DNA from 4 places in the Bradyrhizobium sp. FW305-F6 genome. Region 3 is predicted to be linked to each of the others. Evidence: predicted binding sites of a transcription regulator. Region 3 holds the regulator's gene; each other region holds the start of a gene.
The links. Region 3 encodes PhoB, which activates phosphate uptake and scavenging genes when phosphate is short. Its sites were predicted from a motif close to TGTCATNNANCTGTCAT; they were not measured.
Positions count from the first base shown of each region.

Region 1 (7,703 bases), 650 kb from region 3:
TGCCGAGCGCGAGATAGCTGTTGGCGCGGCCAAGCAGCGGCTCGGCCTTCTGCGGGTTGAGCCCGCTTGCGGCGCTGAAATCGGCAATGGCAAATTCGTGTTGGTTGTTGCCCTGGTAGATCAGGGCGCGGCCATAGAGCGCCTGCGCATTGTAGGGATCGAGCCCGACCGCGCGATTGAACTCGTCGAGCGCTGCTGCGGTCTCGCCCGACTTGGCCAGGGACTGGGCCTTGGCGGTGTGGGCCTGGGCTTCGGTGACGTTGCCGGCGCTCACCGCGCTCTCGGCGGGTGCGGCTATTTTGGGGGCCTCCTGCGGCTTGTCCTTCTCAGGGAGGAGCGATCCGAGATCGAAGGAGCAGCCGCAGACTGCGATCCCCATCACGGCGAGCGCGAGCGGCTGCCGCCAGATCCGGCGTAGCCGCGGCCAGCCGCGCTCGGGGAAAGGAGAGGCCATATACGGTTCGCTCGCGCTAAAGCATGATCCAGAAAGATCATGCTCGAACAACAAAACCCAAGCGCGATGTTTCGACCCAATCTCATCGCGCTTCATTGCCGCATCGGCAGTGCCGATCCGAGAAGGCACCGCCCGCAAACAATAACGCGGGCCAGTGGCCCGCGTCATCGAAAACTGAAGTCTAGCTAGGTAGTTCAGCGCGGTCCGCGCGGACCTGCACCCGGGCCGCTACGGCCGCCGCGATCACCGCCGGGACCGGCTCCGAACACCGGCTTCGGCTTCATCGGCAGCAGGCCTTCGCGCTGCAGCTTCTTGCGGGCGAGCTTGCGTGCGCGGCGCACGGCTTCGGCCTTTTCGCGGGCCTTTTTCTCGGAGGGCTTCTCGTAGTGACCGCGGAGCTTCATCTCGCGGAAGATTCCCTCGCGCTGCATCTTCTTCTTCAGCGCCTTGAGGGCTTGATCGACATTGTTATCGCGAACGAGAACCTGCACGCGGCATCCTCTTCAGGTGGATCGGATTTGAATTCTGGTAAGTCAAAGGGGATGGCGAAACGCGCAAGCCCTTTACCTTGAGCGCGCCCATGTATCAGACAAAACCGGGCATGTCCACCGGCCAAGCGGATTTTCGGGCCAAGTTCGGCCATTAAATGCGGCGAAAATACCTCCACGCGGCCCCGATTTGGGCGGCTTGACGCCACGGGCGGGGCGGCGACCGGAGCTTGTTCCGGGTCTTGCAATGAGGGGACTACAATGGACACGAAAAAATACGCTGCCGAAGCCATCGGCACCTTCTGGCTGACATTCGCAGGCTGCGGAAGCGCAGTGATCGCGGCCGGCTTCCCGCAGGTCGGCATTGGCCTCGTCGGCGTCTCCCTCGCCTTCGGGTTGAGCGTGGTCACCATGGCCTATGCCATCGGCCACATCTCGGGCTGCCATCTCAACCCGGCCGTCACGGTCGGTCTCGCCGCCGGCGGCCGCTTTCCGACGGGCCAGATCCTGCCCTATGTGATTGCCCAGGTGGCGGGTGCGATCGTCGCCGCATTGCTGCTCTATGTCATTGCCAGCGGGGCGCCCGGTTTCGACGTCAGCAAGGGTTTTGCGTCCAACGGATATGGTGCGCATTCGCCCGGTCAGTACAGCATGATGGTCGGCTTCCTCACCGAGGTGGTGATGACCATGATGTTCCTGTTCATCATCATGGGGGTCACGCATGGCCGGGCGCCGGCGGGTTTTGCGCCGCTCGCGATCGGGCTTGCGCTGGTGATGATCCATCTCGTCAGCATTCCCGTCACCAACACCTCGGTGAACCCGGCGCGCAGCACCGGTCCGGCGCTGTTCGTCGGCGGCTGGGCGCTGTCGCAGCTCTGGCTGTTCTGGGTTGCACCGCTGATCGGCGGCGCGCTCGGCGGAGTGGTCTATCGCTGGCTCAGCGAAGAGCCCACGGGCGTCGTCGCAGGCGCAAAGACGGCGTGATCGCAAAGCGGGATCGCAGCGCGAAGCCGCGGTCCCGTTACTTGCCAGCGGTGGGGTGCACTTCGGTGACGTGCCCCATCTTTCGGCCGGGGCGCGGCGCGCCCTTGCCATAGATGTGCACTGTCGCGCCCGGCACGCTCAGCCACTTCTCGTAATCGTTGATCTCGTCCCCGATCAGGTTGGTCATGGTGACGATTTCGCCATGACGCACGGGCTTGCCGAGCGGCCAGCCGGCGATGGCGCGGATGTGCTGCTCGAACTGCGAGACCGAGGCGCCATCGAGCGTCCAGTGCCCGGAATTGTGCACGCGCGGAGCGATCTCGTTGACCAGCACCCTCGGTCCGGTGCCATTGGCGAGCACGAACATCTCGACGGCGAGAACGCCGACATAGTCGAGTGCGCCTGCGATCTTGCCGGCGATGCTGCGCGCTTCCTCGGCGAGCGCATCCGGAATCGGCGCGGGCGCGCGCGAGATCTTCAGAATGTGGTCGCGGTGCTCGTTCTCGGTGACGTCGAAGCACTCGACCTCGCCTGTGACGGCGCGCGCGGCGATCACCGAGATCTCGCGCTCGTACGGCACGAAAGCCTCCAGGATCGCCGCTTTGGTGGCGAGGCTGGTCCACACCTTGGCGATGTCGTCGCCCTCGCGGATGATCGCCTGGCCCTTGCCGTCATAACCGAAGCGGCGGGTCTTGAGCACGGCGGGAAGGCCGATCCTGACGATCGCCTCGCGCAACGAAGCCACTGACGTGACGTCGGCGTAGGCGGCCGTGCCGATCCCGAGCCGCGTCACGAAATCCTTCTCGGCGAGGCGGTCCTGGGTGGTCTCGAGGATCTTGCGGTTGGGCAGCACCGGGCGGCGCGCATCCAGCACCATCGCGGCCGCTGCCGGCACGTTCTCGAATTCGTAGGTGATGACGTCGACGTCGCCGGCGAACAGCTCGAGCGCCTCGACGTCGGCGTATTCGGCACAGGTCGCGTTCAGCACGACGTCAAACGCGGGCGAATCCGGATCGGGCGAAAACACCTGGCAGCGAAGGCCGAGCCGCGCCGCGGCCATGGCCAGCATCCGGCCCAATTGTCCGCCGCCGAGGATTCCGATGGTGTCGCCGGGCTTCAGCTTCACATGCCTGGTGTCCGTCACGCCTTGTCCTCCGGGCGCTCGGCAACCGCGTCCGTTTGCGCCTTGCGCCAGGCGGAGAGGCGATCCGACAGAGCGGGGTCGGAGAGCGCCAGCACGGCGGCCGCCAGCAATGCGGCATTGATCGCGCCGGCCTTGCCGATGGCAAGGGTACCGACCGGGATGCCTGCAGGCATTTGCACGATCGAATAGAGCGAATCGAGGCCCTTGAGTGTCTTGGATTCGACGGGGACGCCGAAAACCGGGAGCTCCGTCAGCGCCGCCGCCATGCCGGGCAGATGTGCCGCGCCGCCGGCGCCGGCGATGATCACCTTGTAACCCGCCGCCTTGGCGCCCTTGGCGAAGGTAAACAGGCGTTCGGGGGTGCGGTGGGCCGAAACGATGCGCGCGTCGGCGGCGACGCCCAGCGCTTCGAGCGTGTCGGCGGCATGGCGCATCGTGTCCCAGTCCGACTGGCTTCCCATAATGATGGCGATCGGCGCGGTCATGAGGTCAATTGTGCCCAGAAAAACAGAAACATAGGCCAGATTAACGGTTCCGGCCGGCGGCTCGCAAGGCGGTGGCAAGGAGAAGGGAATCCACTATCCTGTCTTGGTGAATCCCCGCAAGCCTTCATTGAGCAGGATGCCCATGAAGAAACCAAAAAGGGCAAGGGCTGCGAAGGCCAAGAAGGGTCGCAAAACCAGCGCCGACCGATCCCGAGCCGCCCCGAAACGCCCCGCCAAGCCGGCCTCGCGCAGGGCGCCCGCTGCCGACGACAGCAAGGCGATCATCCGCGATCTCAGGCGCAAGCTGAAGGCGGCCCGGCTGCGAATCTCGGAACTCGAGGCGGCCGCCGACACCGATTTCCTGCTCGAGATTCCGAACCGGCGCGGTTTCGAGCGCGAGCTGGCGCGTGCCATAGCCTATATGAAACGCTACCGCGCCAGCGGGGCGCTGATCGTTCTCGACGTCGATCGGTTGAAGCCGATCAACGATTCCTTCGGTCATGTCGCCGGCGACGAAGTGCTGAGGGCGATTGTCGCCACGTTGAGGCGCCAGGTGCGCGCCTCGGACGTCGTCGGCCGGCTTGGCGGTGACGAGTTCGCGCTGCTGCTCTGGAATCTGAGCGAGACCGATGCCAAGGCCAAGGCGGCGGCCTTCGAGCAGGCGATCGACGAACTCCCCTTCGTTTTTCGCGGGCAATCGGTGACGGCGGGCGCCTCCGCGGGCGTCGCCTTGCTCGGTCCGCAGTCCGATGCCGGGCGCGTCCTGGAGGAGGCGGACGCCGCGATGTATGTGCGCAAGGCGCAGCGTCGGCACGAGCCGCGGATCAGGCTGGTCAGCAGCTGAATTTACAGCGTGGCCAGATCGTCCGGCACGTTGCCGAATTTGCGCAGCAAAGTGGCGTCGCCAAACTCGCCCGTCATGGGATCGCCGCTGCGGCTGAAGGCGACTGCGCCGATGTGGCCGGCACCATGTGCCAGAAGCTCGGCGCGCCGCAACGCGGCCGTCGAGCTCTGGCATTCTTCGGCGGCCCCCGCGACGGGTGAGCCGTTACTGTCGATCAAGAAGGGCATTGCAACGTAATAGGTCACATCCGACATGGCGTTGCTCCGATATTTGAAACTCAGGCGGCGCTGCTCTTGCTCCGCATCTTGCTGCGTGAAGTCTCGGGAATGCAGCCGGCGGAGACCGCCGCCTGCAATTCCTCCAGCTCGGCTTCCAGATATTCGTTGGCCATGATCAGGGCCTTGATGGTGCTGCGCAGGTTGCCGTCGCACATCGCGATGGCCTGATCGCAGGCCTGCTCATAGTGGCTGTTGTCGAGAAAGGCGGCTGCCGACATATGCGTGTCCTCGGGCGTGGGGCGTTGGGGCAGCTAGAATGTTCTTATTTTGTTCTTTTGGAGTCAAGCGGATTCCAACTGGCGGGTCCCTCTAATCAGGCTGTGGATCAGGCGATGATGTCGGGCGTTATCTGGTCTTCGATGAACGCGATGCGGTCGCGCAACAACAGCTTGCGTTTCTTCAGCCGCTGTAACCGCAACAAGTCGGGGGCAGGCGATTGATGCAACGCATCGATCGCCGCATCGAGGTCTCGGTGTTCCTGCTGCAACCGGGTGAGCTCGGCTTCGAGCTCACGCTCATCTTCATTGGTCATGTCTGCGGTGGCCGAAAACCGATAGGCGTGAGATCTGGGCTGTGGACGCCCTGCGGAAATTATCGTCCTTGCGCCGCGTGATCGCAAGCGATCTGCGGCGCTCGCCCGCCGATCTCCCGCAACATATTTTGTGCTGGGGGCCGCGGCGCTGCGCAGACACTTGATACCATGGATTTTTCCGCGTGGTTCCCCTTTAGTCACGCTTCGTTACATATGAAGTTTCAAAAATGACGCTGCGACGACGGATACCCATCGACAGGACGAATCGGTGATGTAGACTTGGCCGTCCGGATCGAATCCTAAAGGTTCAACCCTACCGAGGAGGTTTCGAATGACAATTCAGGCACATCTCGTTGAATTGGAACGGAAGCACAAACTTCTGGAAAACGAATTGCACGAAGCTCTCGTGCACCTTTCAACAGACGACCTGCAAATTGTTGAGTTGAAGCGCCGGAAGTTGATGGTCAAGGACCAGATCGAGCGTCTGAAGCACAGCGACACGCTCCACTAGTAACCCCCCGTAACAGCGTCGAGTTGATCACGTCCTTCACGCAGGGATGAGAGCGTTCGCGCTCATCCCTGCCGCAAGGTGCGCACCTGCGCAGGATGCTTGCGCGGCGAGCGTTCCTGCTCGGGCGCGTCCTCTCGGAGCTAAGCCTCATCCACGTTGCGCGAAGCGTTCTAGATGTTCGCGAGCTCGGCGACGTGGTCGGCGATCGCCAGCGAGGACGTCAGTCCCGGCGATTCGATGCCGAACAGATTGATCAGCCCTGCGACGCCGTGATCTTGCGGGCCTTGCATTAGAAAATCCTGGGTGGCCACCGCCGGTGGCACGATCTTCGGGCGGATGCCTGAATAGCTCGGCATCAGCGCGCCGTCGGGCAGCGTCGGCCAGTATTTACGGATTGCGGGATAGAAACGCTCGGCGCGCGACGGATCGACCTCGTAGTCGATCGTCTCGATCCATTCGACGTCAGGCCCGAAGCGCGCCTGCCCTGCCATGTCCAGCGTCAGGTGCACCCCCAGTCCGCCGGGCTCCGGCACCGGATAGATCAGGCGCGAGAACGGCGCTTTGGCGTTGCAGCTGAAATAGTTTCCCTTGGCGAGATAGGCCGGCGGAATTCGGTCCAGCGGCATGCCGTCGATGTTGCGCGCCACATGCGTCGCCGACAGCCCCGCGGCGTTGACGAAGAGCCTGCATTGCAACGTCATCGGTGCCTCGCCGCCGGCATCGATTTCGATCATGCCGTTCGCCGCTTTGGCGCGGATCAGCGGAGTGTGAAACGCGAAGGCGGCGCCGGCGTCCTCGGCTTCGCCGCGCAGCGAGAGCATGTAGGCGTGGCTGTCGATGATGCCCGTCGACGGCGACAGCAGCGCGGCGTCACAGGCGAGCGCCGGCTCCAGCGCGCGTGCGGCCTCCCCCGAGAGCAGCTGCATGTCGAGCACGCCGTTCGCTTCGGCATGCGCCTTGATCGATTGCAGCTTCTCGGTCTCTTTCGGGCTGGTCGCGACGATCAGCTTGCCGCAATTCTTGTGCGGGATGCCGCGCTCGGCGCAGTAGCGGTAGAGCGCGTGCTTGCCGGCCACGCACATGCGCGCCATCCAGCTCCCGGCGCGATAGTAGATGCCGGCATGGATCACCTCGCTGTTGCGCGAGGAGGTCACGGTGCCGATGGCCTCGGCTTCCTCGAGCACGATCACCTCGCGCCCGGCCTGCGCGAGCTTTCGAGCCACCGCAAGACCGACCACGCCGGCTCCGACGACGACGCAGTCGACCCTATCCATGGTTGTGCAGGTCGGCCGCTGGGAGGGTCGGGGGCACCGGGCCGGGGAACGGCCGCGCGGCGGCGTTTTCCATTAAGAGGGCGTTTATCATGTCAGGGCAATTGCCGTATTTCACGTCACATATTTCTGTTGTGCCAACAGGCGTTTACCCGATCCAAACCCGCCAGGCCAGACAATCCGACGTTGAATCGCGGGTGGCTGATGGCTGAGAAGAACTGGCACGTGGGCAGCACGCTTCCGATCGCTGTGCAGGCCTTGCTGTGCCTGGCCGGTGCGGTTGCGCCTGCGCGTGCCTTCGCGGCATCGGACAGCCTTGCCGTTCCGGGCGATCTCGCCCGGCTCGATCCCGGCGTGATCTGGGAAACCCTGATCGCCGGCATCGTCCTCTGCTCGTTTCTCGCGGCGATCGTGCTGTGGATCCATTCCTGGCTGCGCCGATCCAAGCGTTCGCAGTTGCGGCGCAACGCCTTCATCTCGTCCGCCATGAACAATCTCAACCAGGGCGTGGTGATGACGGACGCGCAGCGCCGCATCATCTTCTGCAACGACCGCTATCTCGAGATCTATGGCCTAACGCGGTCGGATATCCGGCCGAACATGACCGGCTACGACATCCTGAGGCTGCGCCGCGAGCGCGGCGTCCTTGGCGTCACCGACGACGAGTTCTACGAGAAGGCTGCAAGCAGCAACGGCCTGATCACCGAGCTGC
Region 1 is NZ_JBYSYD010000002.1:1,060,483-1,068,185, reverse strand. Features, by position in the region: gene AC3WLX_RS16375 (tetratricopeptide repeat protein) at 1-454, opposite strand, end outside; gene rpsU (30S ribosomal protein S21) at 649-945, opposite strand; gene aqpZ (aquaporin Z) at 1,204-1,926, shown strand; gene AC3WLX_RS16360 (5-(carboxyamino)imidazole ribonucleotide synthase) at 1,964-3,070, opposite strand; gene purE (5-(carboxyamino)imidazole ribonucleotide mutase) at 3,067-3,555, opposite strand; gene AC3WLX_RS16350 (GGDEF domain-containing protein) at 3,698-4,399, shown strand; gene AC3WLX_RS16345 (hypothetical protein) at 4,402-4,653, opposite strand; gene AC3WLX_RS16340 (hypothetical protein) at 4,677-4,895, opposite strand; gene AC3WLX_RS16335 (YdcH family protein) at 5,003-5,209, opposite strand; gene AC3WLX_RS16330 (YdcH family protein) at 5,541-5,720, shown strand; gene AC3WLX_RS16325 (NAD(P)/FAD-dependent oxidoreductase) at 5,891-6,994, opposite strand; gene AC3WLX_RS16320 (sensor domain-containing protein) at 7,196-7,703, shown strand, end outside.
Region 1: a site for PhoB is predicted at 5,437-5,453, ahead of AC3WLX_RS16330 (YdcH family protein). Genes of this name have one in related genera too.

Region 2 (7,703 bases), on a different contig from region 3:
ACGACAAGCCTCATCTCGACACGAATCTCGGCAGCGGGGAGATCATCACCGCGATCGAGCTGCCGCCGCAGAGCTTGACGAGAAACTACAGCTACCTGAAGATCCGCGACCGGTTGTCCTACGCCTTTGCCTTGGTCTCGGTCGCAGCCGCGCTCGAACTGGAGGGCAACGCCATCGTCGATGCGCGTCTTGCGCTCGGCGGCGTGGCTCACAAACCATGGCGAAGCCTCGAGGCCGAAGCGGCATTGCGCGGCCAGGCGGCAACACCGGATCATTTTGGGCACGCCGCCGACCTGCTGCTGCAGGGAGCGACCGCTCGCGCGCACAACGGTTTCAAGATCGCGCTCGCGCGCCGGGCCGTCGTGCGTACGTTGATGCAGGCAATGCGTGCCACACCGCAATCCCAAGCTGACAAAAAGATCGCATGAGGGCCCGATGAACGCCTATGTGGGGACACCAACGTCGCGCGTCGACGGCCGGGCCAAGGTCACCGGAGCTGCGAAATATGCCGGCGAATTTTCCGCCGACGGCCTCGTCCATGGCTTCGTGGTGGAGGCCACCATCCCGCGCGGTCGCATCGTGCGGCTCGACACCAGCGCGGCGCTGAAAGTGGCCGGAGTGATCGACGTGCTCACGCACGCCAATCGCCCGCCCCTCGCAGACAACGACGATGCCTGGAAGGACGAGGTGGCCCCGGAGGGTTCGCCGTTCCGGCCGCTTCATGACGACAAGATCAAGTTTAACGGGCAGCCGATTGCTCTCGTGGTCGCCGAAGAATGGGAGATCGCGAAATTCGCCGCGACGCTGGTGCGAATCGACTACGAGCAGGACGACTTCGCGACCGACCTTGACGCCGAGCGCGGCACCGCCAGTGAAATCGACAAGCCGAACAAGCCGCGCGGCGACGCCAAGGCGGCGCTTGCGGCCGCGGCCCTGCGACACGAAGCCGACTACCTCATTCCGACCGAACATCACAATCCGATGGAGCTCAGCGCGACGACAGTGGTGTGGGAGGGCGACGGCAAGCTCACGGTTTACGACAAGACCCAAGGCGTCCAGAACGTGCACAAATTTCTCTGCGGCGTGTTCGAGAAGAAGCCGGAGGATATCCGCGTGCTTTCGCCCTATGTCGGCGGCGCCTTCGGTTCTGGTCTGCGGCCGCAACACCCGGTGGTGCTGGCAACGATGGCTGCGCTCGCGCTCAAGCGCTCCGTCCGCGTCGTGCTGACGCGGCAGCAGATGTATGGGCTTGGCTATCGGCCCATGACCATCGAGCATGTCGGGCTCGGGGCGAGGCCGGACGGCAACCTCGATGCGATCATTCACGAAGCCATCGCCGTTACCTCGCGCTACGAGGACTTTTCACGCAACGATACCGGTTGGGCGGAGCAGCTCTACAAGAGCCCCACTGCCTACTATTCCCACAAGCTGGTGGACCTCGATGTTGCAACGCCCTCCGACATGCGCGCGCCGGGAGCTGCAACGGGCGTCTGCGCGCTGGAGTGCGCGATGGACGAACTCGCCGTCGCGCTCAAGCTCGATCCGATCGAGCTGCGGCTGAAATGCTACTCGGATCGCGACCAGAGCGAAGACCTGCCCTACACCAGCAAGCAGCTGCGCGAATGCTACGCACGCGGCGCTGAAGCCTTCGGCTGGGCCCGGCGCAATCCAACGCCCCGCTCCACGCGTGACGGCAAGGAACTCGTCGGCTGGGGCATGGCGACCGGAGTATGGGAGGCGCTGCAGATGCCGGTCGCCGTCCGCATCGTGCTGACGGCCAACGGCCATGCCGAAGTCTCCTGCGCCGCGTCCGATATCGGCACCGGCACCTACACCATCGTGGCTCAGGTCGCCGCCGATGCGCTCGGCCTCCCGATCGAGAACATCAGCGTCCGGCTCGCCGATTCGAGCTTGCCGCAGGCCCCCGTCGAGGGCGGCTCCTGGATGGCGGCGTCCAGCGCGCATGCAGTGCTGGGAGCGGCCGAAGAAATCCGCCAGGAACTCGCGCATCTCGCAAAAGCAATGCCGGGTTCGCCGCTCGCCGACGTCGATGCCGCCAACGTCACCTTGGCCGACGGCATGATCGCTGGCAACGACAAGAGCGGGTCAGCCGTCTCGATTGCGGACGTCATGCGCCACAGCGGGCGCGAGCGGATCGAAAAGGAGAGGCTCAACCAGTTCGCCGAGGATAAATCGCATGCCCGCAACACGCACTCCGCGGTTTTCGCCGAAGTAAAGGTCGACGAAGAGCTGGGTGTCATCCGCGTCACCCGGGTCGTGAGTGCAGTCGCGGCCGGGCGCATCCTGAACACCAAGACCGGCCGCAGCCAGGTCATGGGCAGCGTGGTCTGGGGGATCGGGATGGCGCTGCACGAGGAAACGGTGATGGATCACCGCTTCGGCCGCATCATGAATGCGAACATCGCCGAATACCACATTCCCGTGAACGCCGACGTCCACGACATCGACGTCATTTTCGTCGACGAGCCCGACGACCGCATCAACCGGCTGGGCATCAAAGGGCTGGGCGAAATCGGCGTCGTCGGCGTGCCTGCGGCAATCGCAAACGCCGTCTACCATGCCACCGGCAAGCGCATCCGCCACTTTCCGATCACGCTGGACAAGCTGCTGGACTGAAACCGCAGGTACTCGAACCGGGCCGCATTCCCGGCCCCTGTCATCCCACTGTCATCGAATGTGCAGAGAGCTTGTAACTCCTGCACATCCGGGACCCGATATGGACTATTTCAAGCGCTTCAACTTCCTGTTCGCCGCACCCATGTTCGACGCCGACGATCTCGAAGGCGTCCGCTTCAACCAGATCATCGAGGAGATTCAGCGTTCCGGCTTCGAGGTGGTCCGGGCCCGCAAGCTGGAGGATGCCGAGATGGCGGTGCAGACCGACGCGGCGATCGGCTGCATGGTGGTGGACTGGGGCAAGAAGGGCCTCGAAGGCAAGACCTCGTCGCTGATCAATCTGATGCGCCGCCGCGGCCTCGACTTCCCCATCATTCTGTTGATCCGCCGCAAGCGGTTCGAGGATCTGCCCGTCGAGGTACTCGATTTCATCGATGGCTATGTCTTCCTGTCCGAAGAGACGCCGCCCTTCATCGCCAAGAACCTGATCAGCCGTCTCAAGCAATATGCCGAAACGCTAAAGACGCCGTTCTTCGGCGCGCTGGTCGACTATGCCGAGGAAGGCAACCAGCTCTGGACCTGTCCCGGCCACAACGGCGGCGTGTTCTACAACCGCAGCCCGATCGGGCGCGTGTTCGTCGAGCATCTCGGCGAAGCCGTGTTCCGCGACGACCTCGACAATTCCGTGCTCGACCTCGGCGACCTCCTCACCCATGAGGGCCCGGCGCTGAAGGCGCAAAAGGAAGCGGCGGCAATCTTCGGCGCGGAGAAGACCTACTTCGTGCTCAACGGCACCTCGACGTCGAACAAGGTCGCGCTCGGCGCCCTCGTCACCGACGGCGATCTCGTGCTGTTCGATCGCAATAACCACAAGGCCGCACATCACGGCGCGCTGATGATCAATGGCGGTATCCCGGTCTACGTCCCGACCGTCCGCAACGCCTGGGGCCTGATCGGCCCGATGCGCTGGGACATGCTGGACGAGAAGATCCTGCGCGAGGCGATCCGCAACCATCCCCTGGTGAAGGAGCGCGAAGCCTGGCGCAAGGAGCGTCCGTTCCGTGTCGCCGTGGTCGAGCAGTGCACCTATGATGGCTCGATCCACAGCGCCGAGATGATCATCAAGCGCGTCGGCCACCTCTGCGACTATATCCTGTTCGACGAGGCCTGGGCCGGCTTCATGAAGTTTCATCCGCTCTATGCCGGCCGCTTCGCCATGGGTCTTGCCAATCTTCCTGCGGACGCGCCGGGCATCATCGCGACGCAGTCGACCCACAAGCAGCTGGCGAGCTTCTCGCAAGCCTCGCAGATCCACATCAAGGACCGTCACATCCGCGGCCAGAAGCGGCGCGTCGAGCACCGCCGCTTCAACGAGAGCTTCATGCAGCATGCATCGACGTCCCCCTTCTATCCGCTGTTCGCCTCGCTCGACGTCGGCGCGCAGATGATGAAGGGCCGCTCCGGCGAAGTGCTATGGGACGACACCATCCGGCTCGGTATCGAGCTGCGCAAGAAGATCCGGGCGATGCGCCGGGAGTTCGAGGAGAAGGAGCAAAAGCCGGATCGGCGCTGGTTCTTCGAGCCCTTCGTTCCCGACCGCGTCGCCATTCCCGATGTCGGCCGCCCCGGCGCCGTCCACGACGTCGCCTGGGAGACCTTGTCCACCGACGAGCTCGCGACCAATCCGGCGCTGTGGCAGCTCTCTCCGGACAGCAATTGGCACGGCTTTCCCGATCTTGCGGAAGGCTTTGCCATGACCGACCCGAACAAGCTGACACTGCTCACCCCCGGATTCGATCGCGCCACCGGCGCTTATGCCGAGCACGGCATCCCCGCCCCGATCGTCGCGCAATATCTGCGCGAGAACCGCATCGTTCCCGAAAAGAACGACCTCAACTCCCTGCTCTTCCTGCTCACCCCCGGCGTCGAGGCGAGCAAGGCCGGCACGCTGATTTCGGGCCTCGTCGCGTTCAAGAGGCTGCATGACGACAATGCCCTGCTGGCCGAAGCAATTCCCGAATTCCACCAGCGGCGGCAGGCGCCCTATGCCGGCGTGCGCCTGCGCGATCTCTGCAACGACATGCACCGCTTCTTCCGCGCCGCCGATGTCTGCGCGCTGCAGGCGCGGCAATTCATGCCCGAGCACATGCCCGAGATCGCCATGTCGCCCCGCGATGCCGCGCGCTATCTGATCCGCAACGATGTCGACTATCTGCCCATCGAAGCGATCGCCGGCCGCATTGCCACCACGCCTTTCGTCGTCTACCCGCCGGGCATCGCCACCATCGTGCCCGGGGAACGGCTGACGGAACGGGCCAAGCCAATGATCGACTATCTCAAGATGTTCGAAACCTGCTTCAACACCTTCCCAGGCTTCGACGTCGAGATCCAGGGTGTCTACAAGGAGGTTGATCCGAACGGTCGCATCGGGCTCTACACTTATGTGGTCGCCGAGTAGGTGCCGATGAACGAAACAGCTGCGCGCGCGAGCGACGAAGCCGTCGTCGTCAGGCCGTCACGCGAGAGCGACGTCGAGGCGATGCTCGCGATCTATCGCCATCACGTCCGCAATGGTGTGCCGCGCGAAGTCGAGGGAACCGGTGCGCCCGAGCCGGACGATCTGCGCGACCGGCGCAAGAACCTGAAGCAGACCCGCCTGCCGCATCTGGTCGCCACCTACCGCGGGGAGGTCGTGGGCTACGCTTATGCCGTGCTGTTCCGTAAACGCCCGGCGTATCGCTACACGGCCAAGCACTCGATCTACGTCCACCATGCGCATCTCGGCCGCGGAGTCGGACGGCTGTTGCTCCAGGAATTGATCGACGCCTGCGCGGCAGCCGGCTTCCGCCAGCTGATCGGCTATATCGATGCCGACAACGCGCCCTCGCTGGCGCTGCACGAAAAATCCGGCTTCACACGCGCCGGCCTGCTTTGCGGCGTCGCCTATCGCCACGGCCGCTGGTCCGACACGGTGATGGTGCAGCGCTCGCTCGGCGCCGGCACGACCGCACCGCCGCCGGTCGGAGCGCCTGCCCGGTGAGCTTCAGGACGGAAAGTCGGCCGGTTTCACATGGATGCGGTCAGCGTGCAGGGACCAGTGATGCAATGCCTGGTCCTTGCAGAACTTCACCTTGGCCCGCTCTTTGGCCTCGTTCTCGTCGGAGGCGTCGATCTCGAGCGTGCCCTGGCAGATCTCACTCTGCCGGCCATACTCGCCGAGCACGTCCTTCATGAACCTGACGACATAAGTACCCATGGGACCTCCTGCTGCCATCGCAGCATTTTAATGCCATTTAGGCCGGACGGGGGAAGGAGATTTTGACGCGGATCAACACCGGGCAGCCCTGACCGAAGATCCGTTGCGGAACCCGCCGCCCGGGTCTATGGGCAAATGCCGGTCGTCCATGAGGATTTTGCCTTGCACTTTGTCTCCGATACCGAAGTCACGAAGGTTCTGACGTTTCCGATCCTCATTGCGGCGCTGGAAGCGGCGCATCGGCGGCCGAAGATGGAGGTGCTGGACGCATTCCTGGGCGATGAGAAGGGTCAATACGTGATCCGCAGCGCCGTCGATCCCGGCCGCTACATGGCGAGCAAGATGTTTACCAGCTTCCCCAGCAATCTGGCCGAAGGCAAGATGCCGGCGGTGCAGGCCGTGTGCGTGCTGTTCGACGGCACCAACGGGAAGCCGCTGGCGGCGATGGACGGCACCGAGATCACGCATTGGCGCACGGCCGCCGATTCCGCACTCGCCACGAAATTGCTCGCCCCGCCCGCCCCCGAGACGCTGCTTTGCGTCGGTGCCGGCGAGATGTCCGAATGGCTGATCCGCGGGCATCGGACGGTGAGACCGTCGCTCGAGCGCGTGCTGATCTGGAATCGAAGCCCGGAGCGGGCTACCGACCTCGTCAGGCGGCTAGCGGAAAGCGGCGTGAAGGCGGAAGCGACCACCGATCTCGACGCCGCGACGCGCGAGGCTGATCTCATCACCACCTGCACGAGATCGCATCTGCCGCTGATCAAGGGCCGCAATTTGCGGCCAGGCGCGCATCTGGACCTCGTCGGCGGCTACACGCCGCAAACCCGTGAGGCCGATGACGATGCGGCCAGAATGTCGCGTGTGTTCGTGGACCGCAGGGAGTCCGCCTTCCACGGCGTCGGCGACATCCTGCAACCGATCGCGAGCGGCGCGATCAGCGAGGCGGACGTGCTGGGCGATCTCTACGATCTCGCCGGCGGCCGGGTGCAAGGCCGCGTCTCACCGTCCGACATCACCTTCTTCAAGAATGCAGGCGGGGGTCATCTCGACCTCATGACCTGCGAGGCCGTGTTCCAGCAGCTCGGCGCAAAACTGGGGTAGATGGCCTGTCCCGGAGCAGCCGAGCCGGGGGCTGGCAAAGACCAAGCCGGGATCAATTGTCAGGCCTTGATGTCGAGCAGCGCCTCTGTCGTCTCCGCGTAGGCCCGAATGACCTTCGCATTGGCAACGAAGCTGTACTTTGCGGCCGCCAGTTGAGCGAATTCGTTGGCGATATCGACATTCGGCGCTGCGACCAGGCCATCCTGGTTTGCGAAGGCTGCGCCCGGGTCGGATTGTACGGTATAGCTCGGCGAAACCGTCGACACGGTCGCGCTCGTGCCGCCCGGCGCCGAGCCACCGGATCGGTCGACCTGGTCGACGCGCAATGGCACGTAGGCCGCGGGAAACGTCGGAGCAATGCTCGAACCGCCTGTCACGGCCGATGTGCCCGACCGGTCCGAGGCTGGTAGCGGGCCGGTCGTACGGACATTGGCAATGTTACTCGCGGCAACGTCGACGCGCAGGCTCGCAGCGGAAAGTCCGGATGTCGCAATCGAGAAGATGCTCATGGACTTTCGAGTACAGGACAAGTGATACGCGTTCACTTACCCGATCGATAAAATGCGGCGCATTGGCTTTCCGTCGCGGTAACCAACGATGGGAGGCCAATCAGGCTGCACTCCCTACCCCGGCATCACGCCGAACGCCTGCTTGAAACGCTCCGCATAGCGCGGCCAGACCTCGGGGTTGATGATGCGCGGCGGAC
Region 2 is NZ_JBYSYD010000001.1:1,322,436-1,330,138, forward strand. Features, by position in the region: gene AC3WLX_RS06400 (FAD binding domain-containing protein) at 1-428, shown strand, start outside; gene AC3WLX_RS06405 (xanthine dehydrogenase family protein molybdopterin-binding subunit) at 436-2,637, shown strand; gene AC3WLX_RS06410 (Orn/Lys/Arg family decarboxylase) at 2,738-5,095, shown strand; gene AC3WLX_RS06415 (GNAT family N-acetyltransferase) at 5,102-5,677, shown strand; gene AC3WLX_RS06420 (hypothetical protein) at 5,681-5,893, opposite strand; gene AC3WLX_RS06425 (ornithine cyclodeaminase family protein) at 6,056-6,997, shown strand; gene AC3WLX_RS06430 (flagellar basal body rod protein FlgC) at 7,057-7,506, opposite strand; gene AC3WLX_RS06435 (hydroxyacid dehydrogenase) at 7,621-7,703, opposite strand, start outside.
Region 2: a site for PhoB is predicted at 2,676-2,692, ahead of AC3WLX_RS06410 (Orn/Lys/Arg family decarboxylase). Genes of this name have one in related genera too.

Region 3 (7,703 bases):
CAGCGTGCCGGAATCCCTCGCCGTGCCCAGCCGCGAGGCATCGAAGCGGGCATAGGCGCGCAGATGGTCCGGCGCATTGTAGTCGACCACCAGGAACGACACCGGACCGTCGGTCTGGGCCTGGAGGATGAAGCGGCCTTCGAATTTCAGCGCCGAGCCGAGCAGCGTCGTCAGCACGATGGCCTCGCCGAGCAGCTTGCCGACCGGCGCGGGATAATCGTGCTTGGTGAGAATGTCGTCCAGCGCCGGGCCGAGCCGGACCAGTCGCCCGCGCACGTCGAGCGCGTCGACCTCGTAAGGCAGCACGGCATCGTCGATCGGAACCGCGGATGGCGCGCGAACCGGGCCTTCAGGCCCGGCTTTCATGTCAGGGGATTGGGAAACCATGGCGCATTATCTGGGGTCGGAGGGCGGAAATGGAAGGGGCGTGGGGAACCTCAAACTCAGTGTCGTCCCGGGGGCGCGCAAAGCGCGAGCCCGGGACCCATAACCACAGGGTGACGTTATTGCGCGAGATGACAACTCCGAGTCATCGCCAAACTCAATCCTGTGGCTCTCGCGACGAGCGCAAGCGCTCGCGCGGAGGTCCCGGATCGGCGCTTCGCTTCGCTGCGCTTGTCCGGGACGACAATTGCTTGTGAGGCCGCAGCCGGGCTTCCAGCGCACCTACTTCACTGCGTCGAAACACCAGGCCAGAATGCCCTTCTGTGCATGCAGGCGGTTTTCGGCCTCGTCGAACACGACCGATTGCGGGCCGTCGATCACCTCATCGGTGACCTCCTCGCCGCGATGCGCAGGCAGGCAATGCATGAACAGCGCATCTGGCTTGGCCAGCGACATCAGCTTGCCGTTGACCTGGTAGGGCTTGAGCACGTTGTGGCGATGCTCGCCCTCCTTGTCACCCATCGACACCCAGGTGTCGGTGACGACGCAATCGGCGCCGCGCACGGCGGCTTCCGGATCGGTGCCGAGCACGATCGGCGCGCCGGTCGCCTTGATCCAGTCGCGCATCGCCTTTTTCGGCGCGAGCTCCGGCGGCGTCGCGACATTGAGCTGGAACTTGAAGCGCTCGGCAGCATGGGCCCAGGACGCCAGCACGTTGTTGTCGTCGCCCGTCCAGGCCACCGTCCTGCCCTCGATCGGGCCGCGATGCTCCTCATAGGTCATGAGGTCCGCCATCACCTGGCAGGGATGCGAGCGTCGCGTCAGCCCGTTGATAACGGGCACGGTGGCGTTGGCCGCGAGCTCCAGCAACGCGTCGTGATTGAGGATGCGGATCATGATGGCGTCGACATAGCGCGACAGCACGCGCGCGGTGTCGGCGATGGTCTCGCCGCGGCCGAGCTGCATCTCGGCACCGGTGAGCATGATGGCTTCGCCGCCGAGCTGGCGCATGCCGACGTCGAACGAGACGCGGGTCCGCGTTGAGGGGCGCTCGAAGATCATCGCCAGCGTCTTGCCTTCGAGCGGCTTGACCGGCTGCTGCGCCTTCTGCTTCGCCTTCATCGCGGAGGACGCCGCGAGCATGCGCTTGAGCTCCGACAACGGCAGCTCGTTGATGTCCAGAAAGTGCTTCGGGGTCTTGTTGGGCGTCTGGCTCATCAGCTTGCCGCCCGCTTGGTCTGGCTGGACGAGATCGCAGTGCAGGCACGTTCGAGCCTGATGACGCTGTCCTCGATCTCGGCTTCAGTGACGATCAAAGGCGGCAGGAAGCGCACGACATTGTCGCCGGCACCGACGGTGAGCAGTTTTTCGGCGCGCAACGCCGCAACCAGATCGGCGGAGGGCACCACCGCCTTGATGCCGACCAAGAGCCCCTCGCCGCGCACCTCGCTGACGATGCCGGGGTGTCGGTCAACAACGGAGGCGAGCTTCTGCTTGAGCAGCAGCGACATCTTTTGCACATGGTCGAAGAAGCCGGGCTTGAGCATGACATCGAGCACGGCATTGGCGGCCGAGATCGCGAGCGGATTGCCGCCGAAGGTCGAGCCGTGCGAGCCGGGCCCCATGCCGGCGGCCGCCTCCGCGGTCGCCAGCACCGCGCCGATCGGGAAGCCGCCGCCGAGCGCCTTGGCCAGCGACATCACGTCGGGTGTGACGCCGGTACGCTTGTAAGCGAAGAGATCGCCGGTGCGGCCCATGCCGGTCTGCACCTCATCGAAGGCGAGCAGGAGGCCGCGCTCGTTGCAGAGCTCGCGCAGCGCCTTCAGGAAGCCGGCAGGCGCAGAACGAACGCCGCCCTCGCCCTGGATCGGCTCGATGAGAATGCCGGCGGTGTGCGGGCCGATCGCCTTCTTCACAGCCTCCAGATCGCCATGCGGCACCTGGTCGAAGCCGTCCATGGGCGGACCAAAGCCCTCGAGATATTTTGCAGATCCGGTCGCAGCGAGCGTCGCCAGCGTGCGACCGTGGAAGGCGCCCTCGAAGGTGATGAGGCGATAGCGCTCCGGATGCCCCTTGGAGAAGTGATGGTGGCGCACCAGCTTGATCACGCCTTCCAGCGCCTCCGCGCCGGAATTGCAGAAGAAGACGAAGTCCGCAAAGCTCTCGTTGCAAAGGCGCGCCGCGAGCTTTTCGCCGTCCGGGCTCTGGAACAGGTTCGACATGTGCCAGAGCTTCGTCGCCTGCTCCTGCACGGCCTTGACAAGCTCCGGATGAACATGACCAAGCGCATTCACCGCCACGCCCGAAGTGAAATCGAGATAGCGATCGCCGTTGGTGGCGATCAGCCAGCAGCCTTCGCCACGCTCGAAACCGAGGTCGGCCCTGGCGAAGACGGGGAGCAAATGCGGCGCTGCGCTGTTAGTCATGACGGCCACTTGAATGTTGCGGACGGTATGACGCGCGCATTGCGCAACGCACCACTGACCGGCCCCGGAAAACGAAACGTGCCGCCTTTTAAGGGCGGCACGTGGCACTATCTTATGCTTGGCAAGACGGGTGTCAATGCCACCCGGAAAGCCTCGCGAAACGCTGAATCCGTAGTCTTGCGGTGCCGATTTTGCGGGGTTTTCACTACGGAACATGTGGAAGCGAGTCTGCGGACTCTTGCGCGAGAGTCACGCCATATTGTAGCGTTTGGACTGTCAGATACGACATCTCGTGCAGCAGTTCTGATCCCAAGAGTCCTCATGTACCGGCGTAACGTTCGGGCGTCTTGAGCGCGCCCGGCGAGCCTTAAGGGATTCTGGCGGCACGGGTTTTTCACGGCTTAGGCATTCGCTGCGAAGGCCCCAGGATGGCAGGCGCGCAGCGAGGGAAAGGGTGCAATGACGGTTTTGACCTGGTCCGATGATCGCGTCGAGCAGCTGAAAAAGCTTTGGGAGGCCGGACTTTCGGCCAGCCAGATCGCGGCGGAGCTCGGCAATGTGACCCGCAACGCCGTGATCGGCAAGGTGCACCGGCTCGGCCTGTCCGGTCGCGCCAAGAGCCCGTCATCGGCAGCGCCGCGGCCGCGGAAGGCGCGGCCCGCGCAGCACATGATGCGGGTGACGCGGCCCGTCGCGCGCGGCAACACCGCGCTGGCGCAGGCCTTCGAGGTCGAGGTGGAGGCAGAGCCTGTCACCTACGACAACGTGGTGCCGATGAGCCAGCGGCTGTCGCTGCTGGAATTGAACGAGGCGACCTGCCACTGGCCGGTCGGCGATCCCTCGAGCCCGGATTTCTTCTTCTGCGGCGGCAAGGCGCTCTCCGGCCTGCCCTATTGCGCCCAGCATTCGCGCGTGGCCTATCAGCCCGCAGCGGACCGGCGCCGCGCAGCACCAAAGCCGGGCACGCGGTGAGTTCGTTAATCTACCTGATGGCAGTCGTGAAGCGATCACGGCTCCAGTAACTCGGTGTCATCCCCGCAAAGGCGGGGATCCATAGCCACAGGGCGCAGTCGTTGCGCGAGATGGTCATTCCGAGTCTTCGCCAAACCTCGTCCTGTGGTTATGGATCCCGGGCTCGCGCTGCGCGCGCCCCGGGATGACGGCGAGATTGAAGCCGCAGCTCGCTAATCCGAGATCAAGAAACTCAGGTCTGCTCCGCCTTCGCGAAGCGATCGTCCAGCGCGTAGCCGGCGCCGCGGACGGTGCGGATCGGGTCCTGCTCGCGGCCTAGGTTGAGCAGCTTGCGCAGGCGGCCGATATGGACGTCGACGGTGCGCTCGTCGATGTAGATGTCGCGTCCCCAGACGCTGTCGAGCAGCTGCTCGCGCGAGAACACGCGGCCGGGATGCTCCAGGAAGAACTCCAGGAGGCGATATTCGGTCGGGCCGAGGTCGATCGGCCGGCCCGAGCGTGCCACGCGGCGCTTGTCGCGGTCGAGCTCGATGTCGCCATAGGCCAGCACGGTGGCGAGCCGCTCGGGGCTGGCGCGCCTGAGCAGGCCCTTCACGCGGGCGAGCAGCTCCGGCACCGAGAACGGCTTGACGATGTAATCGTCGGCGCCGGTCGCAAGTCCCCGCACCCGCTCGCTCTCCTCGCCACGCGCGGTGAGCATGATGATCGGCAGCTGCTTGGTCTCCGGGCGGGTGCGCAGGCGCCGGCACAGCTCGATGCCCGACAGGCCCGGCAGCATCCAATCGAGCACGATCAGGTCGGGAATGTGCTCCTTGAGGCGGGTATCGGCATCGTCGCCGCGCATCACCGTCTCGACGTCATAGCCGTCGCCTTCGAGGTTGTAACGAAGAAGCTCTGTGAGAGCTTCCTCGTCCTCAACCACCATAATGCGTGCGCCCATGGTGTCGTCGCTCCTTAAGGTCTTCAGGTATTCGGTATCGTCGTGGCGAAGGTCGTCATGTCGCCCTTCGGCCGCTTGTCGGTGATCGCCTGGCCCTCGATCATGTAGAACACGGTCTCGGCGATGTTGGTGGCATGGTCGCCGATCCGTTCGATGTTCTTGGCGCAGAACATCAGGTGGATGCAGAACGAAATGTTGCGCGGATCCTCCATCATGTAGGTGAGGAGCTCGCGGAACAGCGAGGTGCAGATCGCGTCGACTTCCTCGTCGCCCTTCCACACCGCCATCGCCGCCGGCAAATCGTGCGCGGCATAGGCGTCCAGCACCGACTTGACCTGCTGTTGCACGAGGTCGGTCATGTGCTCCAGGCCGCGGAACAGCTTCAGCGGGTGGAAGTCCGTCTCCAGTGCTGCGACGCGCTTGCCCATGTTCTTGGCGAGGTCGCCGATGCGCTCGAGATCGGTCGCGACGCGCATGGCGCCGACGATCTCGCGCAGGTCCACCGCCATCGGCTGGCGGCGGGCGATCGTGAGCACCGCGCGCTCCTCGATGCGCTTCTGCAGCGTGTCGATATCGGTGTCGGTGGCGACGACGCGCTGGCCGAGCGGGACGTCGCGGCGGATCAGCGCGTCGACGGAATCGACGATCATGCGTTCGGCGATGCCGCCCATTTCGGCGACCAGGCGCGTGAGTTCCTGGAGGTCGCTGTCGAAGGCCTTTACGGTATGTTCAGAACCCATGTTCCGTCTCCTCAGCCGAACCGGCCGGTGATGTAATCCTGCGTGCGCCGGTCTGTCGGCGACGTGAAGATCTTGCTGGTGTCGTCGAACTCGATCAGCTCGCCGAGATACATGAAGGCGGTCTTGTCGGAGACGCGCGCCGCCTGCTGCATGTTGTGGGTGACGATCGCGATCGTGTAGTTCTCGGACAGTTCCTGGATCAGCTCCTCGACCTTGGCGGTCGAGATCGGATCGAGCGCCGAGCAGGGCTCGTCGAACAGGATCACCTCGGGCCGCACCGCGACGGTGCGGGCAATGCAGAGGCGCTGCTGCTGACCGCCGGAGAGCGAGAGGCCGGAGGCGTTGAGCTTGTCCTTGACCTCGTTCCACAGCGCGCCGCCACGCAGCGCCTTCTCGACCCGGCCGTCCATCTCGGATTTCGAGATCTTCTCGTAGAGACGGATGCCGAAGGCGATGTTCTCGTAGATCGTCATCGGGAACGGCGTCGGCTTCTGGAACACCATGCCCACGCGCGCGCGCAGCAGGTTGAGGTCGAGCTTGGGGTCGAGGATGTTGGTCTGGTCGAGCAACAGCTGACCGTCCGCGCGCTGGCCCGGATAGAGATCGTACATCCGGTTGAAGATACGCAGCAGGGTGGACTTGCCGCAGCCGGACGGGCCGATGAAGGCCGTGACGCGGTTGGCGCCGAGCACCAGGTTGATGTTCTTCAGCGCGTGGTGATCGCCATAGTAGAAGTTGAGGTTGCGCGCCGTGACCTTGGCGGGCGCCTCGGGAAGCGGCTGCGAGCCGGGGTGAACGGTCGGCGCACTGACGGAAACAGACATTTCACTCATTTCGGAGTCCTCTCGGCGCCGATGATGCGCGCGCCAATGTTAAGGGCAAGCACGGTCAGGGTAATCAACAACGCGCCGCTCCAGGCGAGCTGCTTCCAATAGGCGTAGGGGCTCTGCACGAAATTGTTGATGGTCACCGGCAGGTTGGCCATCGTCTTGTCCAGGCCCAGGCTGAAGAACTGGTTCGAGAGCGCAGTGAACAGCAGCGGCGCCGTCTCGCCGGCGACGCGTGCGGTGGCGAGCAGCACGCCGGTGATCAGGCCGGCCCGTGCCGCGCGATACGCGATGCGCTTGATCACCAGCGAGCGCGGCAGTCCCAGCGCGCTGGCGGCTTCACGCAGCGGATTCGGCACCAGCAGCAACATGTCCTCCGTGGTGCGCACCACGACCGGGATCACGATGACGGCGAGCGCCAACGCGCCTGCAATCGCCGAGAAGCCGCGCATCGGCACCACCACCGCGCCATAGATGAAGAGGCCAATGATGATCGAAGGCGCCGACAGGAGAATGTCGTTGATGAAGCGGATCACCGAGGTCAGCTTGTCGTTGCGGCCGTATTCGGCAAGATAGGTGCCCGCGAACATGCCGAGCGGCGCGCCGATGCCGACGCCGATCGCGGTCATGATCAACGAGCCGACGATGGCGTTGCGCAGGCCGCCCTCGGTCGATCCGGGCGGCGGCGTGTCGGCGGTGAAGACCTGGAAGCTGAGCCCGGCCAGGCCGTTGTAGAACAGCGTGACCAGGATCAGCGCGAGCCAGGTGACGCCGAACGCGGCGGCTGCGATGCAGAGACCGCGAATGATGATGTCTCCGCGGCGGCGGCGTGCATAGATCGGGTTCATGGCTTCACTTCCCGGCCTTGGTTTCGAGGCGCATCAGCATCAATCGGGCGGCTGCGAGCACGAAGAACGTCAGCACGAACAGGAGCAGACCGAGCAGGATCAGGCCGGACTGGTGCAGGCCGTCGCTCTCGGCGAACTCGGAGGCGATCGCCGCCGAAATCGTCGTGCCCGGGGCGAAGATCGACGAGGAGATCCGGAACGAGTTGCCGATGATGAAGGTCACCGCCATGGTCTCGCCGAGCGCGCGTCCCAGCGCCAGCATGACGCCGCCGATGATGCCGACGCGGGTGTAGGGGATCACCACGCTGCGGACGACTTCCCACGTGGTGCAGCCGACCCCATAGGCGGCTTCCTTCAACACCGGCGGCACCGTCTTGAAAACGTCAACCGAGATCGAGGTGATGAAGGGCAGCACCATGATGGCGAGGATCAGCGCGGCGTTGAACAGGCTGAGATAGGACGGGGGACCGGCGAAGATCGCGCCCAGCACGGGAACGCCGTCGAACACGCTGATCATGAATGGCTGGAAGGTGTTGGCCAGGAACGGGCCCAGCACGAAGAAGCCC
Region 3 is NZ_JBYSYD010000002.1:1,706,080-1,713,782, forward strand. Features, by position in the region: gene AC3WLX_RS19450 (Hsp33 family molecular chaperone) at 1-387, opposite strand, end outside; gene argF (ornithine carbamoyltransferase) at 667-1,602, opposite strand; gene AC3WLX_RS19460 (aspartate aminotransferase family protein) at 1,602-2,810, opposite strand; gene AC3WLX_RS19465 (GcrA family cell cycle regulator) at 3,270-3,782, shown strand; gene phoB (phosphate regulon transcriptional regulator PhoB) at 4,015-4,722, opposite strand; gene phoU (phosphate signaling complex protein PhoU) at 4,746-5,462, opposite strand; gene pstB (phosphate ABC transporter ATP-binding protein PstB) at 5,474-6,295, opposite strand; gene pstA (phosphate ABC transporter permease PstA) at 6,292-7,137, opposite strand; gene pstC (phosphate ABC transporter permease subunit PstC) at 7,142-7,703, opposite strand, start outside.

Region 4 (7,703 bases), 1.1 Mb from region 3:
CACGGGCACGGTCGTCAGCACCTGCCACAGCACGATGCCGACGACGGCGACCAGGATCTGCAGCGCGAACAGCGTCGGGCGCGACATCAGACCGCCTCCGCCGCCTGAGTGGATTGCGCGTAGCTCTTCATCACCTCGTCCTTCAGCACGCCCCAGATCTCGCGATGCAGCTCGTGGAACTCCTTGTCGAGCCTCACCTCGAAGATGTCGCGCGGACGCGGCAGGTTCACGCGCCAGTCGCCGATGATGCGCGAGGACGGCCCGGCCGACATGATCACAACGCGGTCGGCGAGCGCGATCGCCTCTTCGAGGTCGTGGGTGACGAACAGCACCGCCTTGCGGTCGGCGCTCCAGAGGTCGAGCAGCAGATTGCCCATGACCTGGCGGGTTTGCGCATCGAGCGGACCAAACGGCTCGTCCATCAAGAGGATCTTGGGGTCGCGGATCAGCACCTGCGCCAGCGCCACGCGCTTGCGCTGGCCGCCGGAAAGCATGTGAGGATACCGGCCCGCGAACGCACCGAGGCCGACGGAGGTCAGCCATTGCTGCGCCCGGGACAGCGCCGCAGCGCGCGGATTGCCCTTGATCTCGAGCCCGATCGCGACATTGTCGAGCGCGGTTTTCCAGGGGAACAGCGCATCCGCCTGGAACAGATAGCCGGCATCCCGATTGAGCCCCGCGAGCGGCCGGTCGAAAATCCTGACGCTGCCCGCTTCGGGCTTGAGCAGTCCCGCAGCAACGTTGAGCAATGTCGATTTGCCACAGCCTGTCGGCCCGACAATGGCCACGAATTCGCCCGGCACCACCGCGAGATGAGCTTTCTCCACTGCCGTATAGACCCGCCCGTCCCCGAGGCGGAACGCGACCTTGGCATCTTCCAGCGCCACCGCCGTGGGCGTCGACATGTGCTTCCTCCGAATTGCGCCTGCTGCTTAGCCGCTCGCGCTGCCAAGTTCAATCAAGGCGCCAAGCGTGCTAGGCATGAGCCTGCCGCGCTCTTACCCTCCCCTGGAGGGTCGGTGCGCATGAAGCGAAGCGGAATGCGAACCGGGGTGGGGTGACGGTCTCTCCGCGTCGAATACTGCCCGCGTGGAGAGATCACCCCGCCCCGCTCGCGCTGCGCGCGATCGACCCTCCCTCTCCAGGGGGGATAAGAGATAAAGAGAGCTCACCTGCGATGTCTTCCAAGCTGGCGATCAGCTACCAGCACGTCACCAAGCGCTTCGGCTCACTCGCGGCCGTCGACGACGTCTCGCTCGACATTGCGGAGGGCGAGTTTCTGGCGGTGGTCGGCGGCTCGGGCTCCGGCAAGACGACGCTGCTGCGGCTCGCCAACCGGCTGATCGAGGCCGATGGCGGTACCATCACCGTCGAGGGCGAGGACGTGCGACGCGTCGATCCGGTCGCGCTGCGGCGGCGGATCGGCTACGTCTTTCAGAGCGGCGGGTTGTTTCCCCATCTGAGCGTCGCCGACAACATCGGGATCACGCCGAAATTGCTGGGCGAGCCGCCACTTTCGATCGTAGCCCGTGTCGACGAGTTGCTGGAGCTGGTGCAGCTCGACCGCGCAGCCCATCGCGACCGTTTGCCGGAGGCACTCTCCGGCGGTCAGCGCCAGCGCGTCGGCGTGGCGCGGGCGCTCGCGGCAAGGCCTCGCATCGTGCTGATGGACGAGCCGTTCGGCGCGCTCGATCCCCTCACCCGCGACGCACTCGGCGAGGACTATCGCTCGCTGCATCGCAAGCTGGGGCTGACCACCGTGATGATCACCCATGACATGACAGAGGCAATCCTGCTCGCTGACCGCATCGCCGTGATGCGCGGCGGACAGATGCTCGCGCAGGGCACGCCCAATGAGCTCGCCAAGAACGGCGACGACTACGTCCTGGAACTGCTGCGCACGCCGCGGCGTCAGGTCGAGCGGCTCAACGCGCTGCTGCCGCAGGGCGGTGCGGCATGAGCCTCCTCACCGATCCGCGCTGGAGCGAGGCGCTGGCGCATCTGCCCGATTATCTCGGCAATCATGTGCAGGTAAGCCTCGCCGCGCTCGCGCTCGGCCTCGCCTTGAGCCTGCCGCTGGCCATCCTCACGCGCGACCGTCCGGCGCCGCGCAGCATCCTGCTTGCGCTTGCCAGCGTCGTGCAGACAGTCCCGGGACTGGCGCTGCTTGCGCTGTTCTATCCGCTGCTGCTCGCGGCAGCCTCGATCGCGCTGACCTGGTTCGGCGTTTCCTTCTCCGCCTTCGGCTTCCTGCCGGCAATGCTGGCGCTTGCGCTCTACTCGATGCTGCCGGTGCTGCGCAACGGCATCACCGGCCTCAACGGCATCGATCCCGCGCTGATCGAGGCCGCCAAGGGTGTCGGCATGACCGCCCGGCAGTCGCTTCTCATGGTCGAGCTGCCGCTCGCGCTGCCGGTGATGATGGCGGGCATCCGCACCGCCGCGGTGTGGGTGATCGGCACCGCGACGCTGTCGACCCCGATCGGGCAGACCAGCCTCGGCAACTACATTTTCGCCGGGCTGCAGACCCAGAACTGGGTGTTCGTGCTGTTCGGCTGCCTGGCCTCGGCCGTACTCGCGCTCGCCGTCGATCAACTGCTTGGCCTGATCGAGAACGGTCTGCGTCGTCGCAGCCGTGTGCGCGCAGCGCTTGGCGGCGTCGGGATCGCCGCTCTCGTCGCCGCAACATTGGTGCCGACAATGGGCCGCTCCTCGCAGGGCTACCTGGTCGGCGCCAAGACATTTACCGAGCAATACGTGCTGTCCGCGCTGATCAGGGACCGTCTCCAGGCCGCCGGCCTGTCAGCGACGGCACGCTCCGGCCTCGGCTCGAGCGTGATCTTCGAAGCGCTGAAGGCAGGCGACATCGATCTCTATGTCGACTATTCCGGCACGCTCTGGGCCAACCAGCTGCATCGCACCGAAATCAAGCCGCGCACGGAGCTGATTGCGGAACTGAAGACGGCGCTTGCGAAGGAGAACATCACCCTGCTCGGCGAACTCGGCTTCGAGAACGCCTATGCGCTGGTGATGCCGAAGAAGCGCGCCGAGGCGCTTGGCATCCGCACCATCGCCGACCTCGCCGCATACGCATCGAGTCTGTCGATTGCCGGCGACTACGAATTCTTCTCGCGACCCGAATGGGCGGCCCTGCAAAAGGCTTACGGGCTTTCCTTCCGGTCCCAACGCCAGATGCAGCCGGATTTCATGTATGCAGCCGCCGCCAGCGGCGAGGTCGACGTGATCGCCGGCTACACCAGCGACGGATTGATCGCGAAATACGATCTCGTCGCGCTCGACGATCCCAGACACGCCATCCCGCCTTACGACGCCATCCTGCTGCTGGCGCCGAAGCGCGCCGGGGACGAGCAGCTCCAGGCAGCGCTGAGGCCATTGCTCGGCAAGATCGACATCGCCACCATGCGCGAGGCGAACCTGCGCGCCAGCGGCAACGATGCGAACTCATCGCCGGATGCGGTGGCGAAATGGCTTTGGGGAAAGATCAAGCAGTAGGCTTGGAGTGGGCAAAGGCGCACTTGCGCCGTGCCCACGTTCTTTGAGATGCGCGTTCGCAATCCCACCGAGAGACTACAACCCCCGGATCATTCCGGCGTCGATCAGCAACCGGTTCAGCCGCCGCGCTTCGGCGCCGTCCTTGCAGCCGTAGAAGATACCCTTGCAGCGGAGCATGATCTCCTTCTGCTCCGCGAACGAGGGATCCAGTGGGATGCCGGCAGCCTCCTGGATGACCAGCGGCAGATAGGGGCCGTCGATCGTGTCCATCACGGCCTCGCTCTTCACCGGCTCGAAATTGAGGGCGTCGATCGCGTAATAGGTGGCGTAGAGACGCGGATCGTAGGCATCGAGCTTCTTGCCGAGAGCGCCGTCGTCGAGGCCGGGCTCGAGCAGGTTGGGCGCGAATTCCGGCTGGTGATCGCCGTAGCGCACGATCAGGAAGGGCTCGCCGGGGAACTTCTTCTTCAGGCCCGCGATGAAGGCCTTGTACTGCTCCGCGCTCATCGCCTGCCGGCGCAGATATTCGTCGATGGACACCCCATTGCCGGGCGCGCGCCAGTTCGGCAGCAGGTCGGGGCGGAAGCGCGTCTCCCAGGGGAAGTGATTGGCGCCGAGATAGATGAAGGTGAACAGCGGCTTGTTCGGCGGCTGCTGGCCGATCAGCTGGAGCGCCTTGTCGTAGAAGAAGCTATCCGGTTCGACATCCTTGGCGCCGAGGTCCTTCGAGTCCAGGAAGCGCTCTATTCCGGTCGTCATCTGGAAGCTGCGCGCGCCCATGAAGCCGCCGTGGGCGGGATAGAGCGAAAGAGTGTCGTAGCCGCAGCGGCGCAAGCTGAGCGGCAGGCCGCGCTCGACGCGGTTCGAGGCGATGCGCGTCACGAAATAGGCGAAGCGGCCGAACGAGCGCGACGAGAGGCCCGCAAGCACGTTGTATTCGGTGAACCAGCTCGGCCCGCCATTGCTCTCGGCCAGGAACGTGCGCTGCTTGCCGTCCCAGGACTTGAAGTGACTGCCATAGCCTTGCGGCACCTTGATGCCCCGGGCGGCGCGAATGTCGAAGGAGGATTCATCATGGATCATGATGATGTTTGGCCGCCGGCCGGCTGGATGGCAGGAATCGACCAGCGGCACGTTGAGCTGCTCACTGCTCGCGGCGGCCGACTCCATGAAGCCGTATTGCACGAAGTCGGAGACCGAGCTCACGCCGGAGCGGAAAAATTTCGACAGATAGCCGTCGTCGTAATAGCCGCGCCAGGCTTCGTCCGGGTGATAGAGCGAATAGCCTGCGAGGGCTGCGAGACAGGCGAGCTTGCAGGCGAGCGCCGGCAGGCGGCGGATGCGGAACGGATCGAGCCACCACAGCGCATACATCAGCGGCAGGGTGAAGAGGCCAGCCAGGATCACCGACCAGCGCAAATTCGGGAAGATCGTGAACAGGTATGCGACGGTGTCGCGGTCGATCATCATCAGGTCGATGAAGTTGGCCGTCATCTGCACAACGTCGTGCTTGAGCCGCGACAGCAGCATCAGCACCACGACCATGGTCAGGGACAGCGCGCCCGACAGCGCCGGCCGGCGCAGCAGCGTGAGCCAGAAGAAGTTGAGAATGCCCCAGGCGAGCGCGAAGGAGAGGCGCGAGCCGAAATCGTTTTCGGTCTCGTACATCAGGGCGAGGGCGGCAAGGTGCGGCGCAGCAACCGCCAGCAGCCGCCAGATGCCGAGCGCGGCGACGCTCGCCAACACGGCGGTCGCGGCAGAAGGAACTGGATTGGGCGCGGGCGCCATCGACGACACGCAACTCTGTCCGGAGAGGTAATGCCTAGCCGCCTGCCGACCCTCATTCCGGCTAGCGGCGCCCGGCGCAGCCGGAAGCCTGCACCGTGTCATAAAATTGTAACGGAACGGTCAATGACAGGCAATGCGCGCCATGATCCGACCTTCGCCCATTGCGGACGAGAGACGATCGGCTGGCAGACAGGGCGCGCGGAGCGCGTCAGGGCTTGGCGATCCCCGCGATGAACAGGTCGATCACCCCTTCGGCCATCCGCTCGATCTCGCTCGCCTCGACGCTCCAGCGCGGAAAGTGGCCATCGAGATTCATCCGGGCGAAACCGTAGACCAAGGCGCGACCGGCGATCTGGATGCGCTTCAAATCGGCTGGCCGCAGCAGGCCCTGCGCCGCCGCATCGGCCAGCATCTGTTCCGACAGCCCGATCAGCTCGGCGTTGTCGCGCGTCAGCTCCTCGGAGCTACCATGGGCGAAATAGCGGCCGGTCGAGATGATCTCGAAGTGGGCGGGATTGCGCATGGCCCAGCGCAGGTAGGCCAGGCCATAGGCGCGGAATCTGTCGAGCGGCGATGCGGGCGCCTCGCGCAGCGCCGCCTCGATCTCGGCGCGGAAGCGCCGCTGCGCCTCCTCCGCCACTGCGGCCATCAAGGCCTCGCGGTTCGGAAAGTGCCGGAACGGAGCCCCTGGCGAGACCGCCGCCCGGCGGGCCGCCTCACGGACCGAAACCTCGGCACCTTCCGCCGCTAGCTGCAAGGCAGCGTCTATCAACACGCGGCGAAGGTTGCCGTGGTGATATGGCCGGGCTTCGGCGGTTCGGCGGGAACGCGGCTTGGACGTCTGGCGGGTGGGCATAGCGCCTTCTAGCATCACCCGAACGTGAATGTAATCACTGATTACACTGTTGACGATCTGACCGCCGCGAATGTAATCACCGATTACATTAAGAGGGAGGATCGTCATGCCGCAACATCGAAGCTGGCTCGAAGGCTGGCGGCTGCTCGCCGTCCTTGCATGCAGCCTGGTCGCCCTGAGCCTCTGGATCGCCTCGATGCGGCACTTCGAGGTCGAGGGCGTTCGCATGGTGATCCGTTTCACAGCGCGAAGCTCGCTGCTGCTGTTTTGCCTCGCCTTCAGCGCCGCGGCGCTGGCGCGGCTGTGGCCCGGTGCCGGGACGCGATGGCTGCGCCGCAACCGCCGCTATCTGGGCTTGAGCTTTGCGGGCTCCCACGCAATCCATGCAGCCGCCATTGTCGCCTTTGCCAATATGGACCCGGCGAGCTTCGCGGAAGCCACTTCGGCGGCTTCTTATATTTTCGGCGGCATCGGCTATGGATTCATTATCGCCATGAGCGCGACGTCGCTCGACCGCACGGCTGCGCTGATCGGGCCGCGCGCCTGGCGCACGCTGCATCTTGTCGGCGGCTATTATCTTTGGTTCCAGTTCATGGTGTCATTCGGCAAGCGCGTGCCGGCGATGCCGCTCTATGCCGCCTTCCTGCTTCCACTGCTCATCGTGATGGCGCTGCGCATGATTGCGATGGCCCGCCATCCGGGCGGGCAGACCGTCCCGGCGGGCTGAAGCGACGCTACTTGGCAGGAGCCAGGCCGCTCAACTGCTTCAGGTCGCGGAAAGAATGAAAGAGCAATGTCTTGCCGAGATGAAAAGAGCGAGACCGCTGTTTGCGATCTCGCTCGACCATAGTCGCCAAGGCCTAAGATTTGGCTTGGCGAGCGAAGCTTGGATTTCGCTCGTCATTCCGGGGCGCGCGCTAACGCGAACCCGGAAATCTCGATCCGCAACCTCTGGATTCCGGGTTGCGCTTCGCGAACCCGGAATGACGGCGTAGAGGTCAGTTCTTGCTCTTGTCGACCAGCGCGCCCTTCTTGATCCAGGGCATCATGTCGCGCAGCTTGGCGCCGACTTCCTCGATCGGGTGCGCGGCGAGCTTGGCACGGGTCGCCTTGAACGAGGTCTGGTTGACCTTGTTCTCGAGCATCCAGTCGCGCGCGAACTTGCCGCCCTGGATGTCGGCCAGAACCTTGCGCATCTCCTTCTTGGTCTCGTCGGTGATGATGCGCGGGCCGGTGACGTACTCGCCGTACTCGGCGGTGTTGGAGATCGAGTAGTTCATGTTGGCGATGCCGCCTTCATAGATCAGGTCGACGATCAGCTTCACTTCGTGCAGGCACTCGAAATAGGCCATCTCCGGCGCGTAGCCGGCTTCGACCAGGGTCTCGTAGCCGCCCTTGATCAGTTCGACCAGGCCGCCGCAGAGCACCACCTGCTCGCCGAACAGGTCGGTCTCGCACTCTTCCTTGAACGTGGTCTCGATGATGCCGGCTCGGCCGCCGCCGACCGCCGAAGCGTAGGACAGGCCGAGATCATGGGCGTTGCCCG
Region 4 is NZ_JBYSYD010000002.1:598,467-606,169, forward strand. Features, by position in the region: gene AC3WLX_RS14135 (ABC transporter permease) at 1-87, opposite strand, end outside; gene AC3WLX_RS14140 (ABC transporter ATP-binding protein) at 87-905, opposite strand; gene AC3WLX_RS14145 (ATP-binding cassette domain-containing protein) at 1,178-1,960, shown strand; gene AC3WLX_RS14150 (glycine betaine ABC transporter substrate-binding protein) at 1,957-3,513, shown strand; gene AC3WLX_RS14155 (LTA synthase family protein) at 3,589-5,301, opposite strand; gene AC3WLX_RS14160 (TetR/AcrR family transcriptional regulator) at 5,510-6,265, opposite strand; gene AC3WLX_RS14165 (hypothetical protein) at 6,264-6,884, shown strand; gene ilvC (ketol-acid reductoisomerase) at 7,156-7,703, opposite strand, start outside.
Region 4: a site for PhoB is predicted at 5,398-5,414, ahead of AC3WLX_RS14155 (LTA synthase family protein). Genes of this name have one in related genera too.